Regions from separate parts of the Saccharopolyspora sp. NPDC003752 genome, predicted to be linked through region 1. Evidence: riboswitches for the same ligand, from Rfam matches in the RefSeq annotation. Region 1 holds a riboswitch; each other region holds the start of a gene.
What was found. Region 1 has a riboswitch for cobalamin ahead of metE (5-methyltetrahydropteroyltriglutamate--homocysteine S-methyltransferase). Riboswitches for the same ligand answer to the same signal wherever they lie in the genome.
Positions count from the first base shown of each region.

Region 2: linked by a shared signal. The riboswitch ahead of ACWEV3_RS02860 (ribonucleoside-diphosphate reductase subunit alpha) and the one ahead of metE (5-methyltetrahydropteroyltriglutamate--homocysteine S-methyltransferase) in region 1 are both predicted to bind cobalamin.
Region 3: linked by a shared signal. The riboswitch ahead of ACWEV3_RS27225 (putative cobaltochelatase) and the one ahead of metE (5-methyltetrahydropteroyltriglutamate--homocysteine S-methyltransferase) in region 1 are both predicted to bind cobalamin.
Region 4: linked by a shared signal. The riboswitch ahead of cobN (cobaltochelatase subunit CobN) and the one ahead of metE (5-methyltetrahydropteroyltriglutamate--homocysteine S-methyltransferase) in region 1 are both predicted to bind cobalamin.

Region 1 covers NZ_JBSGJZ010000016.1:8,210-13,262, forward strand. The annotation lists gene ACWEV3_RS21510 (serine hydrolase domain-containing protein) at 1-954, opposite strand, end outside; gene metE (5-methyltetrahydropteroyltriglutamate--homocysteine S-methyltransferase) at 1,080-3,356, opposite strand; cobalamin riboswitch at 3,489-3,727, opposite strand; gene ACWEV3_RS21520 (RNA polymerase sigma factor) at 3,979-4,473, shown strand; gene ACWEV3_RS21525 (methylated-DNA--[protein]-cysteine S-methyltransferase) at 4,473-5,053, shown strand, end outside.
Region 2 covers NZ_JBSGJZ010000001.1:593,930-598,982, forward strand. The annotation lists gene ACWEV3_RS02850 (ABC transporter substrate-binding protein) at 1-883, shown strand, start outside; gene ACWEV3_RS02855 (glycoside hydrolase family 3 protein) at 914-3,283, opposite strand; cobalamin riboswitch at 3,401-3,614, shown strand; gene ACWEV3_RS02860 (ribonucleoside-diphosphate reductase subunit alpha) at 3,725-5,053, shown strand, end outside.
Region 3 covers NZ_JBSGJZ010000023.1:124,762-129,814, reverse strand. The annotation lists gene ACWEV3_RS27230 (MFS transporter) at 157-1,332, shown strand; gene ACWEV3_RS27225 (putative cobaltochelatase) at 1,495-3,513, opposite strand; cobalamin riboswitch at 3,546-3,717, opposite strand; gene ACWEV3_RS27220 (GNAT family N-acetyltransferase) at 3,936-4,403, opposite strand; gene ACWEV3_RS27215 (YbaB/EbfC family nucleoid-associated protein) at 4,593-5,045, shown strand.
Region 4 covers NZ_JBSGJZ010000015.1:5,247-10,299, reverse strand. The annotation lists gene cobG (precorrin-3B synthase) at 1-945, opposite strand, end outside; cobalamin riboswitch at 1,032-1,218, shown strand; gene cobN (cobaltochelatase subunit CobN) at 1,313-4,927, shown strand.

The DNA.
Region 1 (5,053 bases):
GAAGCCGAGCCCGAAAGCCTTGTGCTGGCGGGAAACGAGGTCGTAGCCGATCGAGTGGATCTGCGCGAAGGCCGCGGCCGTGTCCGGCTTCAGCAGCGGTGCCTTCCCGCCGATGCCGGTGGTCGCGGCCGCGTACATCCCGGCGAGCCCGCGCGCGGAAGCGACGCCGCCGGCCGACGCCTGCCCCTTGGCCCGCACCACCCGGTGGTTCGGCAGATCCTGCAGTTCCACCGCGTCCGGGTGGTTCCGGTTCATCGCGATGCCGCTCAGGCTCTCCGGGCCGGTCTCGCCCGCCGCCAGCGCGGCCTGCTGCTCCGCGGTGGGCTCCATCGGCAGGGTGGTCAGGAAGCGCGGCTCCTGCTCTTCCGGCAGTCCCAGGTAGAAGTCCAGGTCGTGCGGGGCGCGGACGCGCGTCTCGAAGTGCTGCTGCAGCGTTTCGCCGGTGGCGCGGCGGACCACCTCGCCGACGAGCGCCCCGATGACCAGCGCGTGGTACCCGAACGCGGCGCCCGGGCGCCAGTACGGCCGCTGGGCGGCGAGCCGCTCCGCGATGACCCGGTCATCGGCGACCTCCTCCAGCGACAGCCCCGCGTCCGCGCCCACGAGCCCCACGCGGTGCGACAGCAGGTCGCGCAGGACGACGTCCTGCTTGCCCTCGGCGCCGAACTCCGGCCAGTAGTGGCTCACCTGCTGATCCAGGTCGAGCACGCCGTCCTGCACCAGCAGCGCCGCGACCAGGTACGCCGCGCCCTTCGTGGAGGAGAACACGCCGGTCAGCGAATCCCCGGTGATCTCGGGGCCGACCCACAGGTCGACGACCCGCTCACCCGCGAGGTGGGCCACCAGCTGGGCCGCGTAGTCACCACCCTCGGCCGCCGCCACGGCGGCGAACTCCTCCCGCACGGATTCGAACCCGGCGGCAACGGTGCCCTGCGGCGTGCGCTCCTGCGACATCGGCACTCCATTCGCTCGATCTGGTCCTGACCGGATCAAGTCGCCGCATCGCGGGGAAAATTCCCGGCAGATCGGACCGTTTCGCGGGCGGCGCCACCGGTTCGGCGCCGCCCGCGGGCCCGGCGTCAGCGCAGTGCGGCCGCCGCCGCGACGAGGTTCCGCAACGCCGCCTCGACCTCGGCGTAGCCGCGGGTCTTCAGCCCGCAGTCCGGGTTGACCCACAACCGTTCCGCCGGCACGGCCGCCAGCGCGGCCCGCAGCAGGTCGACGACCTCGGCGGTGTCCGGCACGCGCGGCGAGTGGATGTCGTACACCCCGGGCCCGACGCCGTGGCCGAAGCCGACCGCGTTGAGGTCGTCGAGCACCTCCATGCGCGAGCGGGCGGCCTCGATGCTGGTGACGTCGGCGCCCAGCGCCACGATCGCGTTGATCACGTCGCCGAACTCCGAATAGCACAGGTGGGTGTGGATCTGGGTCGAATCGGCGACGCCGCTGGTGGCGATCCGGAAGGACGTCACCGCCCAGTCCAGGTACTCCCCGTGCGCCGCCCGGCGCAGCGGGAGCAGCTCGCGCAGCGCGGGCTCGTCGACCTGGATGACCCGGATGCCGGCCGCCTCCAGGTCGGCGACCTCGTCCCGGATGGCCAGCGCGACCTGCTTCGCGGTGTCGGCCGGCGGCTGGTCGTCGCGGACGAACGACCACGCCAGGATCGTCACCGGGCCGGTGAGCATGCCCTTGACCGGCTTCTCGGTCAGCCGCTGCGCATAACTCGCCCACTCGACGGTGATCGGTGCCGGGCGGGAGACGTCGCCGTAGAGGATCGGCGGGCGCACGCACCGCGAACCGTAGGACTGCACCCATGCGTTGTCGGTGCTGGCGAAGCCGTCCAGGTGCTCGGCGAAGTACTGCACCATGTCGTTGCGCTCCGGCTCGCCGTGCACCAGGACGTCGAGCCCGAGCCGTTCCTGCAGGCGGATCACGCGCTCGATCTCATCCTGCATCCGCCGCCGGTACGTCGCCTGGTCGATGCGGCCGGCGCGCACCGCGGCGCGCGCCTTGCGGACGTCCGTGGTCTGCGGGAACGATCCGATCGTCGTGGTCGGCAGCGGTGGCAGGTTCAACGCCTCCTGCTGAGCCGCGCGCCGCGTGTCGTAATCGCCGCGCTGCGTGTACTCCGGCCGAAGTGCCTGCAACCGAGCGCGCACGCGATTGTTCCGGACCCGGTCCGCGCCGGCGCGGTCGGCGATCGCGGCGCGCGCCTCGGCCAGCTCGTCGGCCACCGCGTCGCGGCCCTCGCGCAACGCGCGGCCCAGCACGACCACCTCGCGGACCTTCTGCGCGGCGAAGGCCAGCCAGGACTTCACCTGCGGGTCGATGCCGGTCTCCGCGTCGACGTCGTAGGGCACGTGCAGCAGGGAGCACGACGTGCTCACGGCGACCTCGTTCGCCGAGCCGAGCAGCGTGGCGGCGGTCGCGAGCGCCTTGTCGAGATCGGTGCGCCAGACGTTTCGCCCGTCGACGAGCCCGGCCACCAGGGTCTTGCCGCTCAGCCCGCGAACCGACGACAGGGCGTCCACTGTGGACTTCCCGGCGACGAGGTCGGCACCGATCGCTTCGACCGGGCTGGACGCCAGCACCTCCAGCGCCTCGCCGAGATCGCCGAAGTATCCCGCGACCAGCAGTTTCGGCCGCTTCACCAGATCGCCGAGCCGCCGGTAGGCGGCACGCAGGGCGGCGAGTTCGGCCGGCGAGCGGTCGGCGACGAAGGCGGGCTCGTCCAGCTGCACCCACTCAACGCCGGCGCGGTGCAGCTCGCCGAGCAGCTCCGCGTAGGTGTCCAGCAGCGCGCCCAGCCGGTCCAGCGGCCGGAACGACTCCGGCGCGCCGTCCGCGGACTTGGCCAGCAGCAGGAACGTGAGCGGGCCGACGAGCACCGGGCGGGTGGTCACGCCCAGCTCCGCGGCCTCCCGGTACTGCTCCACGGGAGTCCGGTCGGCCAGCGAGAACTGCGTTTCCGGGCCGATCTCGGGCACCAGGAAGTGGTAGTTCGTGTCGAACCACTTCGTCATCTCCAGCGGCGGCTCGGACGCCACGCCGCGCGCCATCGCGAAGTAGGTGTCCAGCGGGCCCAGCCCGAGCTTCGCGAAGCGCGGCGGGATCGCGCCGAAGGTGACCGCGGTGTCCAGCACCTGGTCGTAGTACGAGAACGTGTTGCCCGGCACCGAATCCAGGCCCGCGTCCCACAGCGACCGCCAGGTCCGGATGCGGAGTTCGCGCGCCACCGCGCGCAGCTCCGCCTCGCCGATGCTGGACGACCAGTAGCGCTCCAGCGCGCGCTTGAGTTCCCGGTCGGGGCCGATCCGGGGGTATCCGAGTACGGTAGATCCGATCTTGCTGGTCAAGGCCCTCTCCTCGCGAGCTCGACGGCAGATGCCCCGAGGTCCGGGAAGGCGCAGGCGGACCGGCGCGCACCGCGCGGCGCGAGCCGGTCGTCCGCCGGGTCCTCCCGCGAGACCCCGGACCGCGCGCACCGGCCGGTGCGCGCACCGGTGGCAGGTCTTCGGACTCGCGGGCACGTCCCGGCCGGAGCCGGGGTTCCTAGTGGCCGTCGCTTCCCAGGCACGCGTGCCCAGTGCTGTGCCCGGTCTGGGACCGGGGACGGCGTTCGTTCCCACTCACCGCTGCGGGGCAGTCCCGGATTCGCACCGGGTTCCCTCTTGCCTCGTCCACCCCGCTCCAGGGAGGCGGACGAACCACCAGCACAACGGAGGCTACCGATCGGGGGGCCGTTGACAAGGGCCGGTGACGCGCCCGGCCCGCGCCGGGCGGCCCCCGCGCGACCGGCGATCCCCGGGCTGAACATGATCTTCCGGCCCGCCGCCGCGCCCCCGGTGAGACGCTCGTCACGCGGCACCGTCGCCGGCGGCCCGTTCCCGAAACGCGGGATGGCCACGTCCGGGTGACGATCGTGGAAACGAGGCGATCCGCATCTCACGTTTCCGCGGCGCGGGGCGTCTACGGGGAGTGAAAGTGAGACCGTTCGAGCAGATCGTTGACGAGTACGGCCCGATGGTGCTGCGAGTGTGCCGGGCCGTGCTCGGACCGGCCGACGCCGAGGACGCGTGGTCCGAGACGTTCCTGGCCGCACTGCGCGCCTACCCGGAGCTGGCCGAGGACACCAACGTGGAGGCGTGGCTGGTCACGATCGCCCACCGCAAGGCGGTCGACGTCACCAGGGCGACGGCCCGCCGGCCGGTGGTGGTCGAGCGCCTGCCCGAGCGGCCCAGCACGACCGGCCGCCCGGAGGACTGGGACGGCGACCTGTGGGCCGCGCTGAGCGCGCTGCCGGGCAAGCAGCGCATGGCGGTGGCCTACCACTACCTGGCCGGCCTGCCCTATGCCGAGATCGCCGCGATCCTCGGCGGCAGCACCGATGCCGCCCGGCGGGCCGCCGCGGACGGCATCAAGACCCTGCGCACGACCTACAGACCCACCACGAGCGTGGGGAGGGAAGCGTGATGATGACGATCCACGAATCCGACGACAGACACCTGTTCGACGCGCTCCGGACGATCGACTTCAACACCAGCGAGCGGCTGCACATCGACCTGGTGAGCGCGGCCCAGCGGGAAGGGCTGCTCGACGTCGCGTACCGCACCGTCGGCACCCCGGTCGGCGAACTGCTGCTGGCGGCCACCGAACGCGGCCTGGTGCGGGTCGCCTTCGACCGACAGGGGCACAGCTCGGTCCTGGAGTCGCTGGCCGAGCTGATCAGCCCGCGCATCCTGCGGGCGCCGGCCCGGCTCGACGAGGCGGCCCGCCAGATCGACGAGTACTTCGCCGGGCGGCGGCGGGCTTTCGACCTGCCGCTGGACTGGCGGCTCACGCGCGGGTTCCGGCTCAACGTGCTGGAGCACCTGCCCGACATCGGCTACGGCCGCACCGCCAGCTACGCGGAGGTCGCCGCCGCGGCGGGCAGCCCGCGGGCCGTTCGCGCGGTGGGCACCGCGTGCGCGACCAACCCGCTGCCGGTGGTGGTGCCGTGCCACCGCGTCGTGCGCTCGGACGGCACCTCGGGCGGGTACGTCGGCGGTGCGGA
Region 2 (5,053 bases), on a different contig from region 1:
CGCGGCGTGCGGCACGTCGACCCCCGAGCAGTCCCCCGCGCCCCAAGGCACCGAGCGGATCGTCACTCACGCCAAGGGCCAGACCAAGATCACCGGCACCCCGAAGCGGGTGGTCGTGCTGGACACCGGAGAACTCGACGCGGTGCTGGCGCTGGGGGTCAAGCCGATCGGAACCGTGCTGCCGGACGCCAACAAGACGCTGCAGCCGTACCTCGCCGAGAAGGCCGGTGACATCGAGATCGTCGGCACCATCGGCTCCCCCAACCTGGAGAAGATCACGGCGCTCCAGCCGGACCTGATCCTCTCCAGCAAGGTCCGCGACGACCAGAACTACGAGGCGCTGAGCAGGATCGCGCCGACCGTGTTCGCCGAGACCGTCGGCAAGACCTGGAAGCAGAACTTCCTGCTCGACGCCGAAGCGCTGGGCAAGAAGGACGAGGCGCAGCGGATCCTCGACGCCTATCAGCAGCGCGCCGCCGACATCGGCAAGCAGGTCGGCGACCCGGCCGCCCGCAAGGTCAGCATGCTGCGGTTCATCCCCGGAGACATCCGCCTGTACGGCAAGGGCTCCTTCATCGGCACGATCCTGGCCGACGCGGGTTTCGGCCGCCCCGACAACCAGCAGATCGAGCAGACCCACACCAAGATCAGCCGCGAGCAGATCTCCCAGGCCGACGGCGACCAGCTGTTCTACGCCGCCTACGGCGAAAGCGCCAAGCAGCAGATGACCGGCGTGGTCGACTCGGTGCAGTGGACGACCCTCAACGCCGTGAAGAACGGCAAGGCCATCGAGGTCCAGGACGACACCTGGTACCTCGGCCTCGGCCCGATCGCCGCCAACCTGGTCCTGGACGACCTGCAGAAGGCCTTCGCCCAGCAGTGACCCGGAGAAGAGCCCATGGGTCCACCGGACTCACGGGCTCTTCGCTGCGCCGAGCCGCAGATCGCCGGCGCTGCGCCCGACGCGCAGCTCGCCCGCCCCGGGCTCGACGTCCACCACCACCGACACCTCGGCTCCCGCCTCGGCCTCGGCGACGGCGAACCCCGCCAGCCGCAGCGGCTCCGCGGCGTACACCTGCACCACCTCGCGTCCCGCTCGGTCGCCGGTGTTGCGCAGCTTGACCCGCACGCCCTCGCCTTCGGCGACGGCCTCCAGGTACTGCCAGGTCGTGTACCCGAGCCCGTGTCCGAAGTGGAACGCCGGTGTCACGCCCCGGTCTTCGTACGCGCGGTAGCCGACCACGGTTCCCTCGGTGTAATGCAGTTCGCCGTCCACCGGCTGCACACCTGGCAGCGGGACCGGGACGTCGGCGAGCTCGGCGGGGAACGTCGTCGGCAACCGGCCGCCGGGCTCCGCCTCGCCCAGCAGCACATCGGCCAGCGCGTCCCCGTACTCCTGGCTGCCGAACCAGGTCCACAGCACCGCGGGCACGTCGGCGGCCCACGGCATGAGCACCGGCGAACCGGCGTTGACCACCACGACGGTGTTCGGATTCGCCGCCACGACCTTGCGGATCAGCTCGTTCTGCGCGCCGGGCAGATCCAGCGAGTCGCGGTCGCGGCCCTCCGTCTCGACCTCGTCGTTGGTGCCGACCACGACCACCGCGACATCGGCGTCCCTGGCGACCGCGAGGGCCGCCGCGAGTTCGCTGGCGTCGTCCCATTCCCGTGCGCGGTGCCCGATTCCGACCGCCACCAGCGCATCGAGGCTCTGCGGGGTGAACTCCACGGTGAGCGCGGCCCGGCCGGCGTCGTCCAGGTCCGATTCCACGATCACCACGTTGAACCGCTGCTCGGGCGGCTCCAGCATGTCGCCCATCGGATCGTCGATCCCGTCCGCGCGCACCACGTCCGCGGCCAGCACCTCCCGGCCCGCGAGCTCGACGCGGAAGCCGCCGGTGCCGTTCACCCCGAACACGTGCTCGCCGACGTCGAGCAGGAGATTCCCCCGCAGCCGCAACGACTTCGTCCCGGCAGGCAGCCCGCCGAGCCACAGCAGCCGCTCGGTGCCGCGCAATTCGCTTTCGAGCACCTCGCCGTCGGCACCGAGGTAGTCGACGCGCAGGCCGTTGCCCTCGCCCGCCGGATCGGCGACCTCCGCACCCGGGATCACGTCCAGCAGCCGCCGGTGCCGGACACCGCGCTGGTACACGACATCCGCGTCCGGCAACGCCGCCCGCAGCCCGTCCAGCGGAGTCACCACGTGCGGCGGGCTGACGTGCGAGGAACCGCCGCCCTGCGCCGCCGGAATGGTGGCGTTCTCGCCGATCACCGCGACCTTGGCGACCTTCGGGTCGATCGGCAGCAGCGGCGCATCCGACACGACCTCGTTGCGCAGCAGCACGAATCCCTGCGCTGCGAGCCGCCGGATGACCGGCCGGGCCTCCTCCGGCGGACCGCCACCGCCAGGCTCGGAGTCCTCGAACGCGCCGACGCGGTCGGCCAGCCGCAGGACGCGCAGGACCTTGTCGTCGAGCACCGACTCGGGAACTCCGCCCTGCTCCACGGCCTTCGCGAGTTTCCCGTCGCTCCAGGGGCTTTTCGGCCCGGGCATCGCCAGGTCGAGACCGCCGAGCGCCGCCGCCTGGAGCGAGCGGGTGGCGAACCAGTCGGACACGAGCACGCCGTCCCACGCCCACTCGCCCTTGAGGATGTCGTTCACCAGCGCGGAATTCTCGGTCATCGTGCTGCCGTTCACCGAGTTGTAGGCGGCCATCAGCACCCACGGCGACGCCTTCGCGATGATCCGCTCGAACGGCTTGAGGTAGAGGTCGCGCAGCGTCCGCTCGTCGACGATCGCGTCGTAGCTGAGCCGCTCGGTCTCGCTGTCGTTGGCCACGAAGTGCTTCGGCGTCGCGGCCACCCCGCGCGACTGGATGCCCGCCACCACCTCGGCGCCGATCTCGCCGATCAGCAGCGGATCCTCCGAGAAGTTCTCGAAATGCCTTCCGCCGAAAGGACTTCGGTGCACGTTGACGGTCGGCGCCAGCACCACGTGCACGCCCCGGCGGCGCGCCTCGTCGCCGAACATCTCCCCCGCGGTCCGCGCCGCCGCCCGGTCCCACGTCGCCGCCAGCGCGGACGCCACCGGGAACAGCAGCGAGGTGTCGCGCTCGTCCCAGGTCGTGCCGCGCACCCCGTTCGGGCCGTCGGAGAGCACCAGCGACCGCAGCCCGATCCGGGGCATCGGGTGCAGGGTCCAGAAGTCGGCTCCGGTCAGCAGCCGCGCCTTGTCCGCCACGGTCAGCTCCGAGAGCAACGACCGAAGCTTCGCCTCGTCCACCGGGTCCCCTTTCGCCAGCCCCCGGCCGCCCAGTCTCGGCCACCGCGCCCGGACTGTCGACCGGTACCGCGCCAAGCCGCTATCTGCCCATGCGCGCCGCCCCCGAACCCAACATGTAGTGTGTTGATCGCTGGTGGTTCACCGGAGGCGTCCGGTGAGGCAAGAGGGAACCCGGTGCGAATCCGAGACTGCCCCGCAGCGGTGAACGGGAACGAAAGTCGTGACCCCGCTGCCGAACGGCAGCGGGTAGAGCACTGGGCGAACAGCCCGGGAAGCCACGACCACTAGGCCGCCCGTGAGTCCGAAGACCTGCCGCCGGTGCACGCGCGAAGCGTGCTGTCCGGGACCTCGAGGGCGGGTCTGCGCGGACGACCAGCGGCTGCCGCCGCGGGTCTCCTCGCGCGCCGTCGTGGTCCGCCGAGCTCGCGAGGGAGAAAGCCCGTGACGGCGACACTCAACGACTGGACCCGTGTGTCCACTGTGGTCCACCAAGCCTGCGCCGGGCTGTCCGGCGTGTCCGCCGAAGCCGTGCTCGACGAGGTGCGGCGCACCGGCTACACCGGCATCAGCGACGACGAGCTCTCGCTGGCCCAGGTCATGGCGGCGCGCACGCTGATCGAGACCGAACCGAACTACTCGCAGGTCACCGCCCGGTTGCTGCTGGACCGGATGCGCCGCGAGGCGCTGAGCTACCTGGGGGAGCCGCAGGAGGCCGACCAGGAGGAGATGCGCGCCCACTACCCGGAGTACTTCGCCGACTACGTGCGGCGCGGCATCGAGCTGGAGATGCTGGACCCGGAACTGGGCGCTTTCGACCTGGCGCGGCTGGGCGGCGCGCTGGTGGCGGAACGCGACCTGACCTTCGGCTTCCTCGGGCTGCAGACCCTCTACGACCGGTACTTCCTGCACCACGACGGCACCCGGTTCGAGCTGCCGCAGGCCTTCTTCATGCGGGTCGCGATGGGTCTCGCGCTGCGCGAGGACGACCGCGAGGCGCGGGCCATCGAGTTCTACCACCTGCTGTCGTCGTTCGATTTCATGTGCTCGACGCCGACGCTGTTCAACGCCGGCACCACCCGGCCGCAGCTGTCGTCCTGCTTCCTGACCACTGTGGACGACGACCTGTCCGGCATCTTCCACTCGATCAGCAACAACGCGCTGCTGTCGAAGTACGCCGGCGGGCTGGGCAACGACTGGACGCCGGTGCGCGGCATCGGCGCCCACATCAACGGCACCAACGGGAAGTCGCAGGGCGTGGTGCCGTTCCTGAAGATCGCCAACGACACCGCGGTGGCGGTCAACCAGGGCGGCAAGCGCAAGGGCGCGGTGTGCGCGTACCTGGAGACCTGGCACGTCGACGTCGAGGAATTCCTCGACCTGCGCAAGAACACCGGCGACGACCGCCGCCGCACCCACGACATGAACACCGCGAACTGGGTGCCCGACGAGTTCCTGCGCCGCGTCGAAGCCGACGAGCAGTGGACGCTGTTCTCCCCGGACGAGACCGCTGACCTGCACGACCTCTACGGCAAGGCGTTCGCCGAGCGCTACCGCGCCTACGAGCAGGCCGCCGACCGCGGTGAGATCAAGGTGTTCAAGCGGGTCCGCGCGGTGGAGCTGTGGCGGCGGATGCTGACCATGCTCTTCGAGACCGGCCACCCGTGGATCACCTTCAAGGACCCGTGCAACCTGCGCTCGCCGCAGCAGCACAACGGCGTCGTGCACTCCTCGAACCTGTGCACCGAGATCACCCTGAACACCAGCACCGAC
Region 3 (5,053 bases), on a different contig from region 1:
CGAACGCCGATACGAGACAAATCCGCAATACCTCACCCGCTTGATCAACCCCAATGGCCCAATGGCACCGATTCGATGGTGGCCGAGCTCACGGGGTTCTGGAACGGTGCAGGCGACGATCATGGACGGTCGTCCCAGTCAGCGAGGAGTCGCCCGATGCCGACCAGGCCGCCGCTGGTGCTGTCCTTCGCCGCGCTGATCTCCAACTTCGACCGCTTCGCGGTCACCCCGATGCTGCTGCTGATCGCGCTGGCGATGGAAGAGCCGCTGGCCGCGGCGGTCGCCGTCGCCAGCGGCTACTTCCTCGCCTACGGCCTCTCCCAGCCGCTGTGGGGTTTGCTGTCGGACCGCTTCGGCCGGCTGCCGGTCATGCGCGGCACGATGCTCGCCGCCGCGGCGGGCGGGGTGGTTTCCGCACTGGCGCCGAACCTGACCGCGCTGGTCGTGGCGCGCGTGGTCACCGGCGCGTGCATGGGGGCCGTCGTTCCCGCGTCGCTGACCTACGTCGGCGATACCGTGCCGCAGGAGCACCGGCAGGGCGCGCTTTCCGATCTGATGGCGGCATCGGCGATGGGCACGGCGCTGGCGACCGCCGTCGGCGGGCTGCTGGCCGGTTTTCTCGACTGGCGCGCGGTTTTCGCGCTACCCGCCGTCTGCGCGGCGGTGTGCGTCGTCCTGCTCCGCAAGCTGCCGGAGCCGGAGCGCGCTCAGGCCCAGGGCGTGCGCAGCCACCTGATGGCGGTGCTGACGAATCGTTGGGCGCTGCTGGTCTTCGGGTTGGTGTTCGTCGAGGGCGCGGTGCTGCTGGGCACCATGACGTTCCTGGCGTCGGCGCTGGTCCACGGGGGCGTGGACGTCGCGGTGGCCGGGCTCGCCACCGCCGCGTACGGCGTCGGCGTGTGGGTGTTCTCCCGGCTGGTGAAGGTGCTGGGGCGGCGCTTGGCGGTCTGGCAGCTGATCGCGACCGGCGGCGCGTCGATGTTCGTCGGCTACCTGGTCGTGACCGCCACCGCGAGCATCGCGACCGTGGTGATCACGGCCTTGCTGCTCGGCGGCGGTTGGTCGTTCATGCACTCGTCGTTGCAGACCTGGGTGACCTCGGTGGCCCCGGAGGCCAGGGGCACCGCCGTGGCGCTGTTCGCGTCGGCGTTGTTCCTGGGCAGCGCGGCCGCATCGGCGGCGGCCGGGCATTTCGCGGAGCGCGGCTCGTACGGCTTGATCTTCGGGATCGCCGCCGCCACGGCGGTTCCGCTGCTGATCGTCGCTGCCGCCTGCCGCCACCGCTACCAGACACGCGTCGTCGCGCCCTCGGTCGGCGACCGGGCGGCGTGAGGGGCGATTAAAAGAGCCCCCGCACTCGACCGGCCTGGGGGTTACCGGGAGCGCGGGGGCATCTTGCGGGTCCACCCCTGGGGGTCAGGTGGACGGCGTCACCGTACCAATCGGTCGGGTGGGCCAGAAGACGGAACGTCGGATCTCGTAATCAAAACGAGATCAAGCGGCGTGAGGGCGCTCGTCCCGGACCGCGCGGACGACGCCGGCCACGTTGTCCGCGGACAGCTCCTCCAGCCGCAGGCAGGGGCCGCCCAGCGCGGCCCCGAGCCGACCGGCCAGGCCGAGCCGGACCGGTCCGTTCTCGCAGTCCACCACGACGGACGCGACGCCCGCCTCGGCGAGCAGGCCCGCCGAGCGCAGCGCGTCATCGACGGCCTGCTGCGTGCGAATCCGCCCGGTGAGCCCGGAATCCAGCGGCACGGTGGCCTTTCCGTCGGTCAGCAGCACGACCAGGGCGCGCCGTTGCGGGTCCCGCATCCGTTCGGTCTGCACCACCCGGTGCACGCGCAACAACCCGTCAGCCAGCGGCGTGCGGCCACCCGTGCGCAGCCTCCGCATCCGCGCGGCCGCGATGTCCACAGAGGACGTCGGCGGCAACGCGAGTTCCGCCGAGTCGCCGCGGAAGGTCACCACGCCGACCTTGTCGCGCCGCTGGTAGGCGTCCCGCAGCAGCGACAGGACGGCGCCGCTGACCGCCGACATCCGTTCCCGGGCGGCCATCGATCCCGACGCGTCCACCGCGAACAGCACCAGGTTCCCCTCGCGCCCCTCCCGGATGGCGCGCCGCAGGTCGTCGCCGCGCAGCACCAGCCCGGGGCCGCTGCGCCCGCGCGCGACCTGGTGCGGCGCCGCGGCGGCCAGCGTGGCCGCCAGGTGGATGCCGTGACCCTCCACAGTGGATGCCCGCGTCGTCCGGCCGCTCCGCGCCCGGGACCGCGACCGCCGCCCCGGCGCGCCGTCGCCGAGCCAGGGCACCTCCAGCAGCCGCGCCTGAAAAGCCGGCGCCGGCGCCGGCGGCGGCCGCTCCGCGGGCGCCCGGTCGTCGCTGCGCTCCTCCGAGCCGTCGGCTCCGCCGTCCGGCCCGGTGGGTCCTTCGGGCCCTTCCGGCGGCTGACCGCCGCCGTCCGGGCCTTCCGGCGGTTCGTCGTCGCCGTCGTCGGCGTGCTCCGCCGCCTCGGACAGGGCCTGTTGGAGCTGGTCCTCGTCGATGCCGGGCTCGTCGAACGGGTCGCGGCGGCGCCGGTGCGGCAGCGCGAGCCGGGCCGCCGCCTCGACGTCCTCCTCGGCGACCGCCTCGGCGCCGCGCCAGGCCGCGTGCGCGGTGGCGGTGCGCGCCAGCACGAGGTCGGCTCGCATGCCGTCGACGTCGAAGGACGCGCACAGCGCGGAGATCCGGCGCAGCTCGGCGTCCGGGAGGTCCACCGAGTCCACCCGGGCGCGGGCGGCGGCGATCCGCTCGGCCAGTTCGGCGTCGGCACCGGCCCACCTCGCGGCGAACCCGGCCGGGTCGGCTTCGAACGCCAAGCGGCGGCGCACCACCTCGGTCCGGGTCGCCACGTCCCGCGACGCGGCGACGTGCACGGTGAGGCCGAACCGGTCGAGCAGCTGCGGGCGCAGCTCGCCCTCCTCCGGGTTCATGGTGCCCACCAGCAGGAACGACGCCGCGTGCGAGACCGAAACGCCTTCCCGCTCGACGTGCGCGCGGCCCATCGCCGCGGCGTCCAGCAGGAGGTCCACGAGGTGGTCGTGCAGCAGGTTCACCTCGTCGACGTAGAGCACGCCCCGGTGCGCGGCGGCGAGCAGGCCGGGCTGGAAGGCGCGGACCCCTTCGGTCAGGGCGCGTTCCAGGTCGAGCGAGCCGATCAACCGGTCTTCGGTGGCGCCGACGGGGAGTTCGACGAGCTGGGCGGGTCGTTGCGCGGCTTCGGAGCCGTGCGGGCCGTCCGGGCACTGCGGGTCGGCGGCCTGCGGGGCGCAGCCGAAGCGGCAGCCGGTGATCACGTCGAGCGGCGGCAGCAGCGACGCCAGCGCACGCACCACGGTCGACTTCGCCGTGCCCTTCTCCCCTCGGACGAGCACGCCGCCGATGGCCGGGTGCACGGCGTTGAGCAGCAGCGCCAGCCGGAGGTCGTCGTGGCCGACGACGGCGGAGAAGGGGAAGCGCGGGGCAGCGGTCATGCCGGTGTTCCTTCCTCGGGGTTCGGACGCCCCGGTGGCGGGAACAAGGGGCGGCAGTGTCCTGACTCCCGGATCACCGCGCCCCTCCGGCCTTCCCAGGTCGCCCCGGTGGCTCGCGGGGGAGGGCCGCTCCCCGGTCACAGTGGCGCCGACCGTGCCGGATTCCCACCGGTTTCCTGGCGCACCCCTTGCATTCGGATCAAGGTGCATCGTCGCAGAACCGGCCCGGCGGACCAACCGACCGCGGCGACGACGAGACCAGCACCACTGCGGCCGGGGTCCGCGGGGGACTGTCACCGGCGGGCGGCGTGCAGCCCGTCGACGGGGCCGGCGAGGTGCCGTGAGCATTTTGTGCTGCCATAGCGACACAAAACGCTCACGGCCCCCGGCGACGATCACCACCAAGTCCCGAGTGGCACCGGTCACGCCCGCCGGCGGGGCTCCCGGCGCATGTCGACGTGCGGGATGCCGTCCTCGAGGTATTCCTCGCCGTCCTCGACGAAGCCGAAGGAGCGGTAGAACTCCTTGGCGTAGGTCTGGGCGGCGAGCACGGCAGGCGTGTGCTGCACCTCGGCGACCGCGGCGCGCATCAGCTTGCGCGCCAGCCCCAGCCCGCGCGCGCTCTTGGCGGTGCAGACCCGGCCGATGCGGAAGGTGCCGTCGGGGTCTTCCAGCAGCCGCAGGTAGCCGAGCACGTAGCCGTCGGCGGAGTCGATCCAGAAGTGGCGGGTGGTCTCCTCCAGGTCCCGACCGTCCAGCTCCGGGTAGGGGCATTCCTGTTCGACGACGAACACGTCGACGCGCAGGCGCAGCATCCGGTAGAAGTCCTCGGCGTCCAGGTCCGCGGTGTAGGCGCGGTGGACGGCGGTCGCGAGCGGCTGGAGGGTCACCCTTACCTGGATATCACAGCGAGGTCTCAATACCCGCATCCACCAGCACCGGGAGTAGTCAACGCCACTCCGGCCGCCGGCGGGCGGGCGCTGCTCTGATCGGGCCAGTTTCGCGCCGAATCGCTGACCCGCCGCCGAGACCGCGGTTAGCCTGCGCGAGATCGGGAGCCGAGCGGCCATGGGGGATTCGTGAGCGAACCGGTGTTCGGCGTCGACGGCGCGCGAACCGAGGAGGAGATCAGGCGCTGGGCCGACGGCATCCAGGCGAAGGCCGACCGCTACCAGCAGATGCAGCAGCAGGTGACGGCGGTCAAGGCCACCGCGGAGTCCCGCGACGGCGTGGTGCGGGTGACGGTCGACAGCGCCGGCGCGGTCACCGACCTGCAGATCACCGACGACGCGCGCCGGATGTCCGGCGCGGGTCTGGCGGAGTCGGTGCTGACGACCATGCGGCAGGCGCAGGCGGGCATCCGGGACCAGGTGGCCGAGGTCATGTCGGCCACGGTCGGCGACGACACCGAGACCGTCAACGCGGTCGTGTCGGCCTACCGCGAGCGCTTCCCCGATCCCGAGGCCGAGGCCGGCGCGGAGCACCGGCCGCCCGACGACGAAGACTTCGAGGACGACTCCTACCTGCGCTGACCGTCACC
Region 4 (5,053 bases), on a different contig from region 1:
GGCCGAGGACGGATCGACGAGCAGGCCGTGCGCGCCGAGTTCCGAGAGCCACCGACCGGCTTCGTCCAGCCGCAAGCCGGGCAGGACGACGGTCCGCCACGGCGTCAGGCGAAGTTCGCCCGCGGCGTCGGACGCGGCGGTGATGATATCCAGCTGGTCCCGCGACAGGCGGCCCAGTGGTGCCCCGGCCACCACCCCGACCGTTCCGTCGGACCGTTCCACCGCGCCGACCTGCGAATGCGTCGCCGGCGGGTTCGACGGGAGCGGCCCGCCCGGGACGGCGCCGAGGCGGTCGGCGATCCGGCGCGCACCGTCGTCGAGTTCGGCCAGCCGCCAAGCCGAGAGCCCTTGCTCGGCCTTCTCCGCCAGGAACGCCTCCGCCGCGGCGATGGCGACGCCGGCGGCCTGGTCCGGGGTCGATCGCACTCCGGAATCCACGCCGGCGAGCACCAGCGCCAGGGTGTCCGCGCGCTCCGCGAGCAGGCCGACATCGGCGCCAAGCGAGATGACGTCCGCGCGGCCGTCGTCGATGGCGAACAGGAAACGTCCGGGCAGGTCCGCCAACGACGGCGTCGCGCAGAGCGCCGCGTCGAGTTCCCGGGCCACCGCCCGCACGTCGACCAGCTCGCGGCCGTCCGCCGAGGGCGAGCCGATGATGTTGCGGACCCGTTCGTGCGTTGCCGAGGGCAGCAGCCCCGCCGCCCGGAGCCCGGCGGCGAGTTCCTCCTCCGCTCCCGCGGGCAGTCCGCGCACCTGCACGTTCGCCCGCGAGGTGAGCTCCGCGCCGCCGTCGCCGAGCGCCGCGGCCGCCGCGATCGCCCGGACCTGAGGCGGCGTGAGCACGCCGCCCGGGACGCGGATGCGGGCCAGTCCGCCGTCGGCTGCCTCGTGCACCCGCAGCGCGCCGGGACACGCGTCCCGCTCTGGTCTGGCTCTGTGCAACACCCGGCTGATACTACGGACCCAGGTAGTTGCGGACGCAAAACAAGCGCGGTGCGACGTGCGTCATGCCCGCGCCGCTTGACGTAAGATCACCCCGTTGCGAAGAGTGGTCGCAGCATTCAGCGGCGACGGTGGAGGAAGCCGGTGCGAATCCGGCGCGGTCCCGCCACTGTCACCGGGGAGCGGACTCCAGGGAAGTCACTGTCCTAACTGGACGGGAAGACGGAGCGAGCGCTGATCCGGGAGCCAGGAGACTCCGGTCGCCGCGACCTACGAACCGGGGCGAGGACCCCGAGGGAGGTGCCGTCATGCGCTGCGCACGCGCGCCCAGGCCCCGCGACGCCGGTCGCCACGCCGAGGAGCGGTCCGCATGATCCTACTTCTGTCCACTTCGGACACCGATCTGCTCAGCGCGCGGGCCGCCGACGCCGAGTACCGGCTCGGCAACCCGGCGCGGCTGGGCGTGGACGACCTGCCCCCGCTGCTGGAGGACGTCGACCTCGTCGTCGTGCGGCTGCTCGGCGGCCGCCGGGCCTGGGAAGAGGGCCTGGACTCGCTGCTCGCGGGCCCGCGCCCGGTGATCGTGCTCGGCGGCGAGCAGGCGCCGGACGCGGAACTGATGGAATGCTCGACCGTGCCGGGCGGGGTGTGCGCCGAAGCGCACCGCTACCTCGCCCACGGCGGCCCGGACAACCTGGCTCAGCTGCACCGCTTCCTGTCCGACACGATCCTGCTCACCGGGCACGGCTTCGAGCCGCCGGCGGAGACCCCGACCTGGGGCGTGCTGGAGCGGACCCCGCGGCGCACCGAAGGCCCGACCGTCGCCGTGCTCTACTACCGCGCGCACCACATGGCGGGCAACACCGCGTTCGCGAACGCGCTGTGCGAGGCCATCGAAGACGCCGGTGGCCAGGCATTGCCGCTGTTCTGCGCCTCCCTGCGGGCGCCCGATCCGCAGCTGCTGGAGCAGCTCGGCCGGGCGGACGCGCTGGTCGTCACCGTGCTCGCCGCGGGCGGCACGAAGCCCGCCACCGCTTCCGCCGGCGGTGACGACGAGGCGTGGGACGTCGGCGCGCTCGCCGAACTCGACATCCCGATCCTGCAGGGGCTGTGCCTGACCAGCAGCCGCGAGGCCTGGGAGGACAACGACGAGGGCCTGTCGCCGCTGGACATGGCCACGCAGGTCGCCGTGCCCGAGTTCGACGGCCGCCTGATCACCGTGCCCTTCTCCTTCAAGGAGAACGATGCCGAGGGGCTGCCGGTCTACGTGGCCGACCGCGAACGGGCGGCCCGGGTCGCCGGCATCGCGGTCCGGCACGCGACGCTGCGGCACGTGCCGCCGCAGGACAAGCGCCTGGCGCTGATGCTGTCGGCCTACCCGACCAAGCACTCCCGGATCGGCAACGCCGTCGGCCTGGACACGCCGGTCAGCGCGGTCCGCCTGCTGCGGGCGCTGCGCGAGCGGGGCTACGACATCGGACCCGAGGATGGCCCCGACGCGCTGCCAGGCGTCGCGGACCAGGACGGCGATGCGCTGATCCACGCGCTGATCGCCGCCGGTGGCCAGGACCGCGACTGGCTGTCCGAGGAGCAGCTCAGCGGGAACCCGGTCCGCATCCCCGCGCGCCGGTACGCGAGCTGGTTCGCGACGCTGCCCGAGGACCTGCGCACCGCCATCGAGCAGCACTGGGGACCGCCGCCGGGCGAGCTGTTCGTCGACCGCTCCCAGGACCCGGAAGGCGAGATCGTGCTCGCCGCCGTCCGCGCGGGCAACGTCGTGCTCATGGTGCAGCCGCCGCGCGGTTTCGGCGAGAACCCGATCGCGATCTACCACGACCCGGACCTGCCGCCGAGCCACCACTACCTGGCGGCCTACCGCTGGCTGATCGACGAGTTCGGCGCGCACGCCATGGTGCACCTGGGCAAGCACGGCAACCTCGAATGGCTGCCCGGGAAAACGGCGGGCATGTCCGCCTCGTGCGCCCCGGACGCCGCGATCGCCGACCTCCCGCTGATCTACCCGTTCCTGGTCAACGACCCCGGCGAGGGCACCCAGGCCAAGCGCCGGGTGCACGCCACCCTGGTCGACCACCTCGTGCCGCCGATGGCCCGCGCGGAGAGCTACGGCGACATCGCCCGGCTGGAACAGCTCCTCGACGAGCACGCCAACATCTCGGCGATGGACCCGGCGAAGCTGCCCGCGATCCGCAGCCAGATCTGGACGCTCATGCAGGCCGCCAAGCTCGACCACGACTTGGGGCTCGACGAACGGCCGCACGACGCGGAATTCGACGACATGCTGCTGCACGTCGACGGCTGGCTCTGCGAGGTCAAGGACGCCCAGATCCGCGACGGCCTGCACGTGCTCGGCGACGCCCCGGCCGGCGAGGCCCGGGTGAACCTCGTGCTCGCGATGCTGCGCGCGCGCCAGATGTGGAGCGGGCAGAGCGCCGCGCTGCCCGGCTTGCGGGAAGCGCTCGGGCTCGCCGAGGACGGCAGCGCCGCCCGGGAGCAGGTCGACGACGTCGAGACCCGCGCGCACGCCCTGGTCCAGGCGATGGAGGACCGCGGCTGGAGCCCGGATTCGGCGCCCGAGGTGTGCCGGGAGGTCCTCGGCAGCGCCGAGGACGCGGTCGTGCGGGTGCTGGAGTTCGCCGCGACCGAGGTGGTGCCGCGGCTCGCCGCGACGACCGACGAGATGACCGCGACGCTGCACGCCCTCGAAGGCGGGTACGTTCCCGCGGGTCCCAGCGGGTCGCCGCTGCGCGGGCTGGTCAACGTCCTGCCCACCGGCCGCAACTTCTACTCGGTCGACCCCAAGGCCGTGCCCAGCCGCCTGGCCTGGGAGACGGGATGGGCCATCGCCGAATCCCTGCTCGACCGCTACCGCGCCGACACCGGCGACTGGCCCCGCTCGGTCGGCCTGTCGGTGTGGGGCACCAGCGCGATGCGCACCTCCGGCGACGACATCGCGGAGGTGCTGGCGCTGCTCGGCGTCCGGCCGACCTGGGACGAGGCGTCGCGCCGGGTCAACGGGCTGGAGGTGATCCCGCTCGACGAGCTGGGCCGCCCCCGCATCGACGTCACGGTCCGCATCAGCGGTTTCTTCCGCGACGCCTTCCCGCACGTGGTCGCGCTCCTCGACGACGCCGTGCGCCTGGTCGCCGCCCTCGACGAGCCGGACGAGCAGAACTTCGTGCGGGCGCACGCGCACGCCGACCTCGCCGAGCACGGCGACGAGCGGCGCGCCACGATGCGGATCTTCGGCTCCAAGCCGGGCGCGTACGGCGCGGGGATCCTGCCGCTGATCGACAGCCGGAACTGGCGCGACGACGCCGACCTGGCCGAGGTGTACGCGGTGTGGGGCGGCTTCGCCTACGGGCGCGAGCTGGACGGCGAACCGGCCCGCGCCGACATGGAGAGCGCCTACAAGCGGATCTCCGTGGCGGCCAAGAACACCGACACGCGCGAGCACGACATCGCCGACTCCGACGACTACTTCCAGTACCACGGCGGCATGATCGCCACGGTCCGCGCGCTGACCGGCAAGGCCCCGGCGGCCTACATCGGCGACAGCACGCGCCCCGACTCGATCCGCACCCGGTCCCTGACCGAGGAGACGTCGCGGGTGTTCCGGGCCCGCGTCGTCAACCCGCGGTGGCTGGCGGCGATGCGCCGCCACGGCTACAAGGGCGCGTTCGAGCTGGCGGCGACGGTGGACTACCTGTTCGGCTACGACGCCACGACCGGCGTCGTGGCCGACTGGATGTACGAGAAGCTCGCCGAGACCTACGTGCTGGACGAGGAGAACCAGCGGTTCCTCACCGAGTCCAACCCGTGGGCGCTGCACGGCATCACCGAGCGGCTGCTGGAGGCCGCCAACCGGCAGATGTGGCAGGAGCCGAACCCGGACACCCTGCAGGCGCTGCAAGACGTCTACCTGCAGACCGAGGGCGATCTGGAGGACGGGCCCGGCCAGCGCTGACAACCGGTCCGGGGCGGGCCAGAGCTACCAGACCCCGCCCCGGCGTCCCGCAATTTCCATTGAAATTGCGGAGGTTGTCCACAGCCATCGGCGTGTCCTGGCGCAACACGCTGACGGTCCGCAATT